2 regions of the Enterobacter sp. JS8-1 genome follow, and region 2 is predicted to be linked to the other one. Evidence: predicted binding sites of a transcription regulator. Region 2 holds the regulator's gene; the other holds the start of a gene.

Region 1 (7,757 bases), 1.9 Mb from region 2:
AACGCCGATTACACCGTAAGTGGTGTGCGCTTCAGAGGTGTTGTAGTCAATGTCAGCACGCAGAGTGTGCAGCGGTACGCGACCTTCGCGGTACCATTCGGTACGTGCGATTTCCGCGCCGCCCAGACGGCCGCTAACTTCAACTTTGATACCTTTAGCGCCCAGACGCATTGCGTTCTGTACAGCACGCTTCATAGCACGACGGAACATAACGCGACGTTCCAGCTGTGAAGTGATGCTGTCAGCAACCAATTTAGCGTCCAGTTCAGGCTTACGAACTTCAGCGATATTGATCTGTGCAGGAACGCCAGCGATATCCGCTACGACCTTGCGCAGTTTTTCTACGTCTTCGCCTTTCTTACCGATAACGATGCCAGGACGAGCAGTGTGAATAGTCACACGGATGCTCTTAGCTGGACGCTCGATAACGATACGAGATACAGACGCTTTAGCCAGTTCCTTAGTCAGGTACTGACGTACTTTAAAATCGCTGTCCAGGTTGTCAGCGAATTCTTTGGTGTTCGCAAACCAGGTAGAGTTCCATGGTTTTACAATACCCAGGCGAATACCATTAGGATGTACTTTCTGACCCATTGCTAGTCTCCAGAGTCTCAGCGATCGGACACAACCACAGTAATGTGGCTGGTGCGCTTCAGGATGCGATCTGCACGACCTTTCGCACGCGGCATAATGCGCTTCATGCTTGGGCCTTCATCTACGAAAATTTTCGCGACTTTCAGATCGTCGATGTCAGCGCCATCGTTGTGTTCAGCGTTAGCAATGGCAGATTCCAGTACTTTCTTGACCAATACCGCAGCTTTCTTGTTGGTATAGGTCAGGATGTCCAGGGCCTGCGACACTTTCTTACCGCGAATCAGGTCAGCAACAAGGCGAACCTTCTGTGCAGAAGAACGAGCATGGCGATGTTGAGCTAAAGTTTCCATCTCTTCCTCCTACCTTATTTCTTCTTCGCTTTTTTATCAGCAGCGTGGCCGCGATAAGTACGAGTCGGTGCGAATTCACCCAGTTTGTGACCAACCATTTCGTCGGTAACAAAGACTGGAACGTGCTGACGACCATTATGGACAGCGATGGTCAAACCGATCATGTTAGGAAAGATCGTTGAACGACGGGACCAAGTGCGCAGGGGCTTCTTGTCTCCGCTTTCCACCGCTTTCTCTACCTTCTTCAGCAAGTGCAGGTCAATAAAAGGACCTTTCTTGAGAGAACGTGGCATGGCTTATCCTCTAAAATTATTTGCTACGGCGACGTACGATAAATTTATCAGTACGCTTGTTGCTGCGGGTCTTCTTACCTTTGGTCTGAACGCCCCACGGAGATACCGGGTGCTTACCAAAGTTACGACCTTCACCACCACCATGTGGGTGGTCGACTGGGTTCATCGCAGTACCGCGAACGGTAGGACGAACACCACGCCAGCGTGCAGCACCTGCTTTACCCAGAACGCGCAGCATATGCTCAGCATTGCCAACTTCGCCCAGAGTAGCGCGGCAGTCTGCTTCGACTTTACGCATTTCACCAGAACGCAGACGCAGGGTGACATAAGCACCGTCGCGCGCAACGATCTGAACGTAAGTACCAGCGGAACGTGCCAGCTGACCGCCTTTACCTGGTTTCATTTCTACGTTATGAACGGTAGAACCAACCGGGATATTGCGCATCGGCAGGGTGTTACCTGCTTTGATTGCAGCATCAACGCCAGACTGAATCTGGTCGCCAGCTTTCAGGCCTTTAGGGGCCAGGATGTAACGGCGTTCGCCATCTTTGTACAGAACCAGCGCGATGTTCGCGGAACGGTTCGGATCGTACTCAAGACGCTCAACAACTGCTGGGATACCGTCTTTGTTGCGTTTGAAGTCAACAATACGATAAGCCTGCTTGTGGCCACCACCGATGTGACGAGTGGTGATACGGCCATTGTTGTTACGACCACCGGATTTGCTGTTTTTTTCCAGCAACGGAGCAAAAGGTTTGCCCTTGTGCAGCTCAGGGTTAACCACTTTAACTACGTGGCGACGACCCGGAGATGTCGGTTTACATTTAACAACTGCCATTGTATTACTCCTCCGACTTACTCAGCGCCGCCAACGAAGTCCAGATTCTGGCCTTCTTTCAGGGTGACGTAAGCTTTTTTCCAGTCGCTACGACGACCGATACGCTGTCCGTGACGTTTAACTTTCCCTTTAACAACCAGGGTGTTAACGACTTCGACTTCGACTTCAAACAGTTTCTGCACAGCAGCTTTGATTTCTGCTTTGGTCGCGTCTTTAGCAACTTTGAGAACGATGGTGTTTGTTTTTTCCATCGCAGTAGACGCTTTTTCAGAAACGTGCGGTGCGCGAAGCACCTTCAGCAGACGTTCTTCACGAATCATGCCAGCATCTCCTCAACTTGCTTAACAGCATCAGCAGTCATTACGACTTTGTCGAAGGCGATCAGGCTAACCGGGTCGATACCAGTCGCATCGCGTACGTCAACCTTGTGCAGGTTACGTGCGGCCAGGAACAGGTTCTCGTCCAGCTCACCGGTGATGATCAGCACATCTTCCAGAGCCATGTCTTTCAGTTTCTGTGCCAGCAGCTTAGTTTTAGGCGCTTCTACAGAGAATGATTCGACAACGATCAGACGATCCTGACGTACCAGTTCGGACAGGATGCTTTTCAGCGCGCCGCGGTACATCTTTTTGTTAACTTTTTGACTGTGGTCCTGTGGACGCGCAGCGAAGGTCACGCCACCTGAACGCCAGATCGGGCTCTTGATAGAACCTGAACGCGCACGGCCGGTACCTTTCTGGCGCCATGGCTTTTTGCCAGAACCAGTTACTTCAGCACGAGTCTTCTGAGCACGAGTACCCTGACGAGCACCAGCTGCATAAGCAACAACAACCTGGTGAACCAGCGCTTCGTTGAAATCACGACCGAAGGTAGTTTCGGAAACAGTCAGCGCGCTCTGCGCGTCTTTCAATACTAATTCCATTGCTATCCCCTTACGCCTTCACAGCTGGTTTAACGATCAGGTCGCTACCGGTTGCACCCGGAACTGCACCTTTAACCAGCAGCAGGTTGCGCTCAGCGTCAACACGTACTACGTCCAGGCTCTGAACGGTTACACGTTCGTTACCCAGCTGACCTGCCATTTTCTTGCCTTTGAACACTTTGCCCGGAGTCTGGTTCTGACCGATAGAACCCGGAACGCGGTGAGACAAGGAGTTACCGTGAGTAGCGTCCTGGGTACGGAAGTTCCAGCGCTTAACGGTACCAGCAAAACCTTTACCTTTAGAGGTACCGGTTACGTCAACTTTTTTAACGTCAGCAAACAGCTCAACGCTAATGTCTTGACCTACGGTGAACTCTTCGCCTTCAGCAAGACGGAATTCCCACAGACCACGGCCAGCTTCAACGCCAGCTTTAGCGAAGTGACCCGCTTCTGGTTTGGTTACACGGTTAGCTTTTTTAGCACCAGTGGTCACCTGAACAGCGCGGTAGCCATCGTTAGCCAGATCTTTGATCTGAGTAACGCGGTTTGCTTCAACTTCGATTACGGTTACTGGGATAGAAACGCCATCTTCTGTGAAGATGCGGGTCATACCCACTTTTTTACCGACTAAACCAATCATTGTATCAACCTCTCAATCGCTCGATGACCTGATCAACCCAGGCTGATCTGCACGTCTACACCGGCAGCCAGATCCAGACGCATCAGAGCATCAACGGTTTTCTCAGTTGGCTCAACGATGTCAACCAGACGCTTGTGAGTGCGGATTTCGTACTGATCACGCGCGTCTTTGTTGACGTGCGGGGAGATCAGAACGGTGAAGCGCTCTTTGCGGGTCGGCAGCGGGATCGGACCACGGACTTGCGCACCAGTGCGCTTAGCAGTCTCGACGATTTCCGCGGTTGATTGATCGATCAGACGATGATCAAACGCTTTAAGGCGGATACGGATTCTTTGGTTCTGCATGAGACCAGAGCTCCAATTATTTTATAAACGAAAATGATTACTCCTCAAACCCATTACGATTGATGGGAGAGTGTAACCGTTCTTACGTAGCTCCCCAATTGGGAGCATTGTTGAGTAACAAAATGAGTTACTCCGGTTCAGTTCGAACCCGCTGTCAATTACGACAAGCCCGCGCATTATACGTAAATCAGAGAAAGACGCAAGTGCCGTTTAGAAATTAAGCGCTAAAGGCGCGGTATGCGTAAGGACTCGCAACTTTTTACGCAATGTATCCCTTCTCGAATCTTTGTCTGGAGCCCCTACGCAATTGTGGTTTTTGTAGATTGCCGGACAGGCCGATTATAACGAGGATGCGCTCAAACCCTGTTGAGGCCTTTTCCATGTTAACTACCCTCCCCTTTCTGCTGTTCTATTTTTCGCTGACTGCCTTTCTTGTCTATGCAGATATCCGCTGCGGCCTGCTTCCCGATAAATTTCTCTGCCCACTGCTGTGGGTGGGCCTGCTCTTTCAGCTCTGTATCCATCCAGATTTTCTGCCGAGTGCGGTTGTGGGTGCGATGGCAGGATATGTTGGCTTTGCCGTTATTTACTGGGGCTATCGGTTTTTCTTTCGCCGCGAAGGGATGGGATATGGCGATGTTAAATATCTGGCAGCGCTGGGCGCCTGGCATGGCTGGTGCGTATTACCGCTGCTGGCGTTGGTCGCCGCGCTGATGGCACTTTTGTGCCTTCTCATCCTCTCTTTAGTTCACCCTGATAAACAGACATTAAAAAACCCACTGCCTTTTGGGCCATTTCTGGCGGCAGCGGGTTTATGCGTTGGCTGGGAAAACCTGATTAGCTTTCCACTTTGATCTGCGACTGAAGGTAGTTCTGTAGGCCAATTTTGGTAATGAGATCCAGTTCAGTCTCCAGCCAGTCAATATGGCCTTCTTCATCGGCGAGGATCTGGATCATCATGTCACGACTAACATAATCATGGACGCTGTCAGCATAGGCGATGGCTTCACGAAGATCTCTTGCGCCTTCGAGCTCCAGTCTGAGATCGGAACGCAGCATCTCCTCAACATCTTCACCAATGCCCAGTTTGCCAAGATCCTGCAAGTTTGGAATGCCTTCGAGGAATAAAATACGCTCAATATATTTATCGGCGTGCTTCATCTCATCGATGGACTCATGGTATTCAACATCATTGAGGCGAGTCAGTCCCCAGTTTTTGAACATTCTTGCATGGAGAAAATACTGATTGATTGCGACAAGCTCATTTCCCAATAATTTATTGAGATAACTTATGATTTTAACATCACCTTTCATTATATAGTCCCTCCGCTTCCACTCATTGAAGCGTAGATCGGGCTACAGGGATGTCAAAAAAAAGATACGGGCTTACGCGATCTCTTTGAATTCCGGGATCTGCATCAATTCATCCTGCATAATCTCACGCGCTGCGCGAACGCATTTACCGCATTGATTTCCCACCGGAACAAACTTGCGAAGCTGCTGGAAAGACTGTGGCTGAAACTGGCGAACGGCCTGACGTATTTTTTTGTCACTCACACCATTACATAAACAAACGTACATAAAAACTCCCGTTCAAAATATGCGCAAAGTGTAAGTGAGAATGGTTATGATTACAATAGTACAAACGCCGGGATGCGAGACGGAAGCAGGCAAAAAATGCGAAAATTTGTGACAGATTCAAAACGCCTGAAAACAAAAAAGGACGCCGAAGCGTCCTTTTTTCATTCAGGGATAATTAATTAGCCCAGAACTTTAGCAACAACGCCCGCGCCAACGGTACGGCCGCCTTCACGGATTGCGAAACGCAGACCGTCGTCCATCGCGATTGGGTGGATCAGAGTCACAACCATCTTGATGTTGTCGCCTGGCATTACCATCTCAACGCCTTCTGGCAGTTCGATGGTACCGGTCACGTCAGTTGTACGGAAGTAGAACTGTGGACGGTAGCCTTTGAAGAACGGAGTATGACGGCCGCCTTCGTCTTTGGACAGGATGTACACTTCAGATTCGAACTTGGTGTGTGGCTTGATTGAGCCTGGCTTCGCCAGAACCTGACCACGTTCGATTTCTTCACGTTTGATACCACGCAGCAGAACACCAACGTTCTCACCAGCACGGCCTTCGTCCAGCAGTTTGCGGAACATTTCAACGCCAGTACAGGTAGACTTAGCAGTCTCTTTGATACCAACGATTTCAACTTCTTCGCCAACTTTGATGATACCGCGCTCTACACGACCGGTAACAACGGTACCACGACCGGAGATGGAGAATACGTCTTCGATTGGCAGCAGGAATGGCTTGTCAATCGCACGCTCTGGTTCTGGGATGTAAGAATCCAGGAAGCCAGCCAGTTCGATGATTTTCGCTTCCCACTCTGCGTCGCCTTCCAGCGCTTTCAGCGCGGAACCACGAACGATTGGAGTGTCGTCGCCTGGGAAATCGTACTGAGACAGCAGTTCACGAACTTCCATCTCTACCAGTTCCAGCAGCTCTTCGTCATCAACCATGTCGCATTTGTTCAGGAACACGATGATGAAAGGAACGCCTACCTGACGACCCAGCAGGATGTGCTCACGAGTCTGAGGCATTGGGCCGTCAGTCGCAGCAACAACCAGGATCGCGCCGTCCATCTGCGCAGCACCGGTGATCATGTTTTTAACATAGTCGGCGTGGCCTGGGCAGTCTACGTGTGCGTAGTGGCGAGTCGGGGTGTCGTATTCAACGTGGGAAGTGTTGATGGTGATACCACGAGCTTTTTCTTCTGGTGCGTTATCGATCTGGTCGAATGCGCGAGCAGAACCACCGTAGGTTTTTGCCAGAACGGTAGTGATTGCAGCAGTCAGGGTAGTTTTACCATGGTCAACGTGGCCGATAGTACCAACGTTGACGTGCGGTTTTGTACGTTCAAATTTTTCTTTAGACACGGCTATATTCCTTACTATAGTGCTCTCCCCTTTGGAGAGAGCACGGGACTTAGGTTTTAATCCTGTGGATTACTTACCACGGGCTTCAATAACGGCCTGAGCAACGTTGTTAGGCGCATCATCATACTTCAGGAATTCCATGGTGTATGATGCACGACCTTTGGTCAGAGAACGCAGCTGAGTTGCATATCCGAACATTTCAGACAGCGGAACTTCAGCGTGGATCTTAACGCCAGTTACTTCAGATTCCTGACCACGCAGCATACCGCGACGACGGCTCAAGTCACCGATAACGTCACCGGTGTTCTCTTCAGGAGTTTCTACTTCAACCTTCATGATCGGCTCAAGCAGAACTGGTTTTGCTTTCTTAAAGCCTTCTTTAAAGGCAATAGACGCAGCCAGTTTAAACGCCAGTTCAGAGGAGTCAACGTCATGGTAAGAACCGAAGTGCAGACGAACACCCATGTCAACAACTGGGTAGCCAGCCAGAGGGCCCGCTTTCAGCTGCTCCTGGATGCCTTTATCAACGGCTGGGATGTATTCGCCAGGAATTACACCACCTTTGATGTCGTTGATGAACTCGTAACCTTTAGGGTTAGAGCCCGGCTCCAGTGGGTACATGTCGATCACAACGTGACCGTACTGACCGCGACCACCAGACTGCTTAGCGTGTTTACCTTCAACATCGGTAACTTTCGCACGAATCGCTTCGCGGTAAGCAACCTGAGGTTTACCCACGTTCGCTTCAACGTTGAATTCACGCTTCATACGGTCAACGATGATGTCCAGGTGCAGCTCACCCATACCAGCGATGATGGTCTGGTTAGATTC
Region 2 (7,757 bases):
AGATCCAGCTTGTAATGCTCTGCAATGCGCTTCCAGTATTCAATACCGGAGCCGCCCAGCGGATCCACGCCCAGCTTCAGACCGGCTTTCTGGATGGCCGCCATATCGACGATATCCGCCAGCCCTTCCACGAATGGCTGAACCAGATCCTGCTCTTTCACATGACCGGACGCCATGGCGGCATCCAGAGTGATACGTTTAACGCCTTTCAGATCGTCGGCTAACAGGGCATTCGCACGGTCTTCCACCACTTTGGTGACGTTGGTGTCTGCCGGGCCACCGTTAGGCGGGTTGTATTTAATGCCACCGTCGTCTGGCGGGTTATGAGATGGCGTAATGACGATACCGTCAGCCTGTGCGCCACCTTTTTTGTTGTGTACGAGGATTGCGTTAGAGACCGCAGGCGTTGGCGTGAAACCGTTGTTCTCCTGAACAATCACATCCACACCGTTCGCTGCCAGCACTTCCAGTACGGAAATAAACGCCGGTTCAGACAGGGCATGAGTATCTTTCCCCACGTAGCATGGACCGGTAACACCATTTTTGGCGCGCTCTTCCGCGATGGCCTGGGCAATGGCCAGAATGTGCGGTTCGTTAAAGCTATGGCGCGCCGCACTACCGCGGTGACCAGATGTGCCGAACTTCACTGCGTGTTCTGCGTTGCCCACGACCGGCTTCAGCACGTAATACTGCGCGGTCAGTTGAGCGACGTTAATCAAATCGCTTTGTTGTGCAGGTTGGCCTGCACGGCTGTGATTTGCCATTGCCTGGTCCTTTTGATGCAAGGGTTAAATTGTACCGCAAACCTTTTCAATCAATTCCGCCGGGAACTGCATGGACTGCATGATGTGTTCAACCATGCTGCACTTGCGGCCCGTATTGGTATTGGTGATGACCCAGTACGGTGTGCCAGGGACATGTTTAGGTTTGGTTTGATTGCCATTTTGTAACAGCGTCTGTTCGTCGCCCGCGAAATAGACACGGGTGCGACCGTGGAGCGACTCGGTCGCTTCAGCAAACGCTTTGTTATCCAGTGAATGAAGTGTAGACAGCACCAGCATAAAGCGGTTAACCGCCTTTTTCTGCTCTGCGTATTCATCAGACAGCAGCAGTTCACGTACTGCGCGCACTTTATCTTTTGCCGGTATCACGGCAGGTTTTGCTTGTGCAACAACGCTCGGCTGAGACACGACATCTTTTGTGACAGGGGTAGCAGGCTGTGAGGCGGCGGAAATTTTAAGCATACGCCGTAAAATGTCGGACGCGCTCTCCCCGATATGCCGCGTCTGGCTGGCAATAAACTGATAGAGTTCGTCATCAACTTCGATTGTTTTCATCTTAATCCAGTGCGATATCTTATCTGAATACAAGTCGTTGGGATTATAAGGTCAAATCCCAACAGCGGATAGCGTCAAACCCGGCAGGCGGCAAAAGTCAGATTAAACTGGATCCTTGCAGCCGGGCGGCAGAATGGTCAACATGATACCCTAACCTGACATACGTAAAAAAAGAACTTTGCCATGAAATTGAATACCCGAGCGCAATCTGCACAATCGCCGAACAATAATTCTCCCATCGTACTGGTTCACGGGCTGTTTGGTAGCCTCGATAACCTGGGCGTGCTGGCGCGCGATCTGGTTTCCGACCACGATATTTTACAGGTTGATATGCGCAATCACGGTCTTTCCGGGCGTTCCGACGAGATGACCTACGCGGCGATGGCGCAGGATCTGCTGGATACGCTGGATGCACATAACCTGCAGAAGGTAACGCTGATCGGGCATTCCATGGGTGGCAAAGCGGTGATGGCCCTGACGGCGCTTGCGCCAGAGCGTATCAACGGGCTGGTTGTCATTGACGTCGCGCCTGTGGATTACAACGTCCGCCGTCACGATGAGATTTTCGCCGCTATTAATGCGGTCACAGAAGCGGGCGTCGCAACACGCCAACAGGCCGCCGCCGTAATGCGTGAGCATCTGGATGAAGAAGGCGTCGTGCAGTTCCTGCTGAAGTCGTTTGTCGACGGGCAATGGCGTTTTAACGTGCCGGTGCTCTGGGAGCAATACAACAACATCGTGGGCTGGGAAAACGTCCCCGCGTGGCCACACCCTACCCTCTTTATTCGCGGCGGAAACTCGCCTTACGTTACCGATGCCTACCGCGACACGCTGCTGGCCCAATTCCCGCAGGCTCGCGCCCATGTGATCGCCGGTGCCGGGCACTGGGTTCACGCCGAAAAACCGGACGCCGTGCTGCGCGCCATTCGTCGCTATCTCTCTGATACTGCAAATTGATTAAAAAGAGAGCGACTGGAAGGTTGTGGGCTTCCAGTCGTTGGCGTGCCGTTTTCGGTGATGTATGATGGCGCGCTTATCGCCCGGGCATTAGCAGGGCGGCGTATTTCCCCCGAAGTCTCAGAATCATGGCCAAAGAACAAACGGACCGTACGACACTAGATCTGTTCGCGAATGAGCGTCGACCGGGACGACCGAAAACGAATCCGCTCTCGCGCGATGAACAGCTGCGTATCAATAAACGCAACCAGCTTAAACGCGATAAAAATCGTGGGCTTAAGCGTGTCGAACTGAAGCTGAACGCCGATGCTGTCGATGCACTAAATGAGCTGGCCGAGGCGCGTAACATCAGCCGCAGCGAACTGATTGAAGAGATGTTAATCACCCAACTTGAGACATTGCGCAGCAAGGCATAAGTCTGAAAATCCCCTTTATGACCCTTTTCATGTAGCACAGAGTGCAGTCCTGCGCGATAGCTGTTTCCGCAGGGTTGCCTGTTCTGCTATTATTGCCCTTATCCGTGGACAAATTGCGCCACCATACCATTAAGTTTCAAGAGGTTATTTTACTCATGGCAATCATCGGCATTTTCTTTGGCAGTGATACCGGCAATACCGAAAATATCGCAAAAAACATTCAAAAACAGCTCGGTAAAGACGTTGCCGATGTGCACGACATCGCCAAGAGCAGCAAAGAAGATCTCGAAGGCTATGACATCCTGCTGCTGGGTATCCCGACCTGGTACTACGGCGAAGCGCAGTGTGACTGGGACGATTTCTTCCCAACCCTGGAAGAAGTTGACTTCAACGGTAAGCTGGTCGCGCTGTTCGGTTGTGGCGACCAGGAAGACTACGCAGAATACTTCTGTGACGCACTGGGCACCATCCGCGACATCATTGAACCGCGCGGTGCTGCTATTGTGGGCCACTGGCCAACGGCGGGTTACCACTTTGAAGCCTCTAAAGGCCTGGCAGACGACGACCACTTTGTCGGCCTGGCCATTGACGAAGACCGTCAGCCGGAACTGACCGCTGAACGCGTTGAGAAATGGGTTAAGCAGGTTCGCGAAGAACTGAACCTCGACGACATTCTTAACGCCTGATTTCCCGGTGGCGCAACTCCGGTTGCGCCCGCTTACCAGGTAAAACCGATTAAATTAATTGCTACAAACTTTTAACTTTTTCGTTCAGACCTGTACAATATCCCCCTGGTAAAAAGTGGATGCCATCGAACAAGTTTGTTGGTGATACCACGTTTTTATAAGCATACTTTGCTTGAGACTTGCAGTTTTCATTTAGCCATGGCAGTTCTATAATGAGACGCATTATCCCAAGTGCATTTTCTGTCACTTCTTCATTAGAAGTGAATCGTTTAGCAACAGGACAGATTCCGCATGACTGACAACAATACCGCATTAAAGAAGGCTGGCCTGAAAGTAACGCTTCCTCGGTTAAAAATCCTTGAAGTGCTTCAGGGGCCAGACAATCACCATGTCAGTGCGGAAGACCTCTACAAACGTCTTATCGACATGGGTGAAGAGATTGGGCTGGCAACCGTGTATCGTGTGCTGAACCAGTTCGATGACGCGGGCATTGTTACCCGTCATAACTTCGAAGGCGGCAAATCCGTTTTCGAGCTGACCCAGCAGCACCATCACGATCACCTGATCTGCCTCGATTGTGGCAAGGTTATTGAATTCAGCGATGATTCCATCGAATCACGCCAGCGTGAAATCGCCGCACGTCACGGTATTCGCCTGACCAACCACAGCCTGTACCTGTATGGTCACTGTGCTGAAGGCGATTGCCGTGAAGACGACCACGCGCACGACGCAAAATAATATCGTGTTTATACTCTGAGCCAGCCGTAAGGTTGGCTTTTTTTTTGCCTGTTTTTGGGCAAAAAAAAGCCCGGTGACGCAGCGCCACCGGGCATAAAGCAACTTATTTATTGTTACTGCGAATATCGCTCCAGATCTTATCGCAACGCTTCGCCACTTCCTGATCGTTACCGGTTTTACGCGCCTGAATGCAGGCCTGGTAATCCATCACGCGGACGTTTTCCTGCGTCGCAAACTGCTCATGCGCTTTCTCTTTCTTCAGCACGTTCAGCACGCTCTGACAGGCTTCGATTTTCTCGGGCGACCCTTCCGCCGTATTGATACAGGCGCTATAGGCCTCCTTCAGGCGGGAATCTTCTTTTGGTGCCTCAGTCTGAGCACACGCCACCAGCCCTGATACCAGCAACGCGACGATTACGATTTTTTTCATCATGTGCAGTCTCCATACCGGCGGGACATTGCCCGCCGGTGTGTTCATCAGAAGATAGTGAATGGCGCAATGACCATGAATTTCACGTCACGTTCATCCTGGAAGATGTTGCCGTAACCGCCCGCGTAACTCGGGATATCGGAGTGGTTGTCATACTGCGTGAAGTGCAGTTTGAACATCGTGCCTTTTGCACGGCCATCCTGCAGGGTGTAGATTGCATCCAGGCTGTAAGAAGACTCTTTCAGACGATAGTTTGGATCGTAGTACGCGTCCGGTGTCGCCATATCCGCAGGTTTTGCGCCCCAGGCGTAAGCGTAAGATGCACCCACCGCCCAGCCAGGCAGGTTCCAGTTTTTCAGGTCATACATTGCGCCGAAGAACACCGCTTTTTCGCCGTCGGCGTTGAAGTCAGAGCGGTTATCCCACCAGATATCGAGACGACCGTTAGAGGACGCGTAGGTTGGCGTCATACGCTGCAGGAAATAGCCCTGCTGCCCTTCTGCCTTCACCCATGTTCCTTCCAGACGTAAATCGACCTGGCCCACTTTGTAGCCGAAGGTCAGTGCCTGCAGCCATGCAGTGCCGTCATAGATATCGTTAACGGTGCCATTGCTGGCTTTATCGCGCGTGCCGTAAAACTGGTAGCTGGTGCTCAGCGGGCTGCCCACGACATCAAATTTGTAGCTGGCTTTAGCAAAATACTGATCGATATAACCTTCCGCCTGACCAAATGCAGCTTCCAGGACCAGGTCGTTTTTGAAGTCGTATTTTGCGCCCAGCGAGTGGAGGTAATCGACTTTGGTTTTCTTATCGTTCTGGTAGAACTTGTCCATCTCAATGTGCCACGGTGCTTTGTACTCGTTGGTCCACATATAGGAGAAGCTCAGCGCGCCCGCATCGCCGTAGTCAAAGTTAGCCCCGGCTTCCGCACCCTGGTAGGTACCCGGCATAAAGCTCCAGTGCGGCGCTAACAGCGTTTGACCGGTTGGCTGAATATAGCCCCCACGTGCCCACACCGGGCCGTATTTGAATTTCGCTGCTGCCTTGTACAGGCTGACACCGCTTTTATCGCCAGACCAGTCTTCTTTATACGCTTTGTTACTGGAGGAGAAGGCGATTTCGTTCGGGTGTGCGCTGTCGCCGTTTTCAGCCATTTCAATGGCGGTGAAGGCAGCAATATCCAGACCGAACATATCCGCGGCATAGCCTGACTGGAAGTCCAGGTTGGCGTTCCAGGTGGAGTGCGAAAGGTTGGTTTTGTATTTGTCTTCAGTGACGTCTTTACGGTCACGCTCACGCTGCCAGTAATAAATACCGCCCGTGAGGGTAGAATCATCGATGAAACCTTCTGCCTTAGCTTCTGGGGTGATCGCCAGGCTCGACATTGCTGTCACACCGACGATAGCCAGCGCCAGCGCACTACGTTTGCCACTGAACGTACGCATAGATTATTCCTCTTTGACGAATTAAAACGCCTTAACGGCGAAAATATAAAAGACCAAAAGGTCAGGGGTAGTTAGAAATACCCTCGAATTAACTACCGCCTTTAGGTTATTTTTCGCGACGCGAATTATCAATGCTTTTCCGTGGGCAAAAGTCAGGATTATGACGAAGTGCACATAATTCGTAGTGCTTTGTAACATTTAGAGGAGAGCGAGGATTGGCGGGGAAATATCAGAAATTTCAGCGGGTAGCGCAGGTATTTGCTGTTTATTTTTCATCCTTTTTGTATTTCGTAAAAATACAAACTTTTTTTTAGAAAAATAAGTAGCACCTCATTGACCTGATATTTTAGCGGCTTATCTTTAAGCCCTGGCTTAATACCATGATCATTAAATAAAAAAAACGCCGCAATAAGCGGCGTTTGTTTCTCCTTGACCAGAGCAGCAATATTATTCGCCGATCTTAGCCCAGGTGTCACGCAGGCCGACGGTACGGTTAAATACCGGTTTTTCTGCGGTGCTGTAACGGCTGTCCAGGCAGAAGTAACCTTCACGCTCGAACTGGAACGCTTTACCCGCTTCAGCCGCTTTCAGGGACGGCTCAGCGTAACCCTGCCTGATAACGAGTGATTCAGGATTAATGGTCGCCAGGAAATCGTCAGCCGCGCCTGGGTTAGGCACGCTGAACAGACGGTCATACAGACGGATCTCAACCGGCAGCGCATGGGAAGCGCTCACCCAGTGAATAACGCCCTTCACCTTACGGCCATCAGCAGGGTCTTTACTCAGCGTTTCTGCATCGTAAGAACAGAAAATGGTGGTGATGTTACCTTCTGCATCTTTCTCAACGCGCTCAGCTTTAATCACGTATGCATTACGCAGACGGACTTCTTTGCCCAGCACCAGACGCTTGTACTGCTTGTTCGCTTCTTCGCGGAAGTCAGCACGATCGATCCAGATCTCGCCGCTGAACGGCACGTCGCGGGTACCCATCTCCGGCTTGCTCGGATGGTTAGGCATAGACACCAGCTCGCTCTCGCCCTGCGGGTAGTTTTCGATAACCAGTTTAACCGGGTCGATCACCGCCATCGCGCGCGGGGCGTTTTCGTTCAGGTCTTCACGGATGCAGGACTCCAGAGAAGCGATTTCAATGGTGTTGTCCTGTTTGGTGACGCCGATACGTTTGCAGAACTCGCGGATAGACGCGGAGGTGTAGCCACGACGACGCAGACCGGAGATGGTCGGCATACGCGGGTCATCCCAGCCTTCAACGTGCTTGTCAGTGACCAGCAGGTTCAGCTTACGCTTGGACATCACGGTGTATTCCAGGTTCAGACGAGAGAACTCGTACTGACGTGGATGCACAGGAATGGTGATGTTATCCAGCACCCAGTCGTACAGACGGCGGTTGTCCTGGAACTCCAGCGTACACAGAGAGTGCGTAATGCCTTCCAGCGCATCGCTGATGCAGTGGGTGAAGTCGTACATCGGGTAGATGCACCACTTGTTACCGGTCTGGTGGTGTTCCGCAAACTTAATGCGGTACAACACCGGATCGCGCATCACGATGAACGGAGAGGCCATGTCGATTTTGGCACGCAGACACGCTTTGCCTTCTTCGAAGCCACCGGCACGCATTTTTTCAAACAGCGCCAGGTTCTCTTCTACGCTGCGATCGCGGTATGGGCTGTTTTTGCCCGGTGCGGTCAGCGAGCCGCGGTATTCACGGATTTCGTCAGCAGAGAGTTCGT

The links. Region 2 encodes Fur, which represses iron uptake genes when iron is present. Its sites were predicted from a motif close to ATAATAATGAGAACNACTATCAA; they were not measured.
Region 1: bfd (bacterioferritin-associated ferredoxin) is a predicted target of Fur. The motif match lies at 5,597-5,619, and genes of this name have one in related genera.

Annotation. Positions count from the first base shown of each region.
Region 1 is NZ_CP185805.1:4,389,440-4,397,196, forward strand. Features, by position in the region: gene rpsC (30S ribosomal protein S3) at 1-594, opposite strand, end outside; gene rplV (50S ribosomal protein L22) at 612-944, opposite strand; gene rpsS (30S ribosomal protein S19) at 959-1,237, opposite strand; gene rplB (50S ribosomal protein L2) at 1,254-2,075, opposite strand; gene rplW (50S ribosomal protein L23) at 2,093-2,395, opposite strand; gene rplD (50S ribosomal protein L4) at 2,392-2,997, opposite strand; gene rplC (50S ribosomal protein L3) at 3,008-3,637, opposite strand; gene rpsJ (30S ribosomal protein S10) at 3,670-3,981, opposite strand; gene ACOQH0_RS21020 (prepilin peptidase) at 4,362-4,835, shown strand; gene bfr (bacterioferritin) at 4,819-5,295, opposite strand; gene bfd (bacterioferritin-associated ferredoxin) at 5,368-5,562, opposite strand; gene tuf (elongation factor Tu) at 5,742-6,926, opposite strand; gene fusA (elongation factor G) at 6,996-7,757, opposite strand, start outside.
Region 2 is NZ_CP185805.1:1,384,485-1,392,241, reverse strand. Features, by position in the region: gene pgm (phosphoglucomutase (alpha-D-glucose-1,6-bisphosphate-dependent)) at 1-764, opposite strand, end outside; gene seqA (replication initiation negative regulator SeqA) at 789-1,337, opposite strand; gene ybfF (esterase) at 1,521-2,294, shown strand; gene ybfE (LexA regulated protein) at 2,423-2,710, shown strand; gene fldA (flavodoxin FldA) at 2,866-3,396, shown strand; gene fur (ferric iron uptake transcriptional regulator) at 3,688-4,134, shown strand; gene chiQ (ChiQ/YbfN family lipoprotein) at 4,238-4,564, opposite strand; gene chiP (chitoporin ChiP) at 4,612-6,009, opposite strand; gene glnS (glutamine--tRNA ligase) at 6,457-7,757, opposite strand, start outside.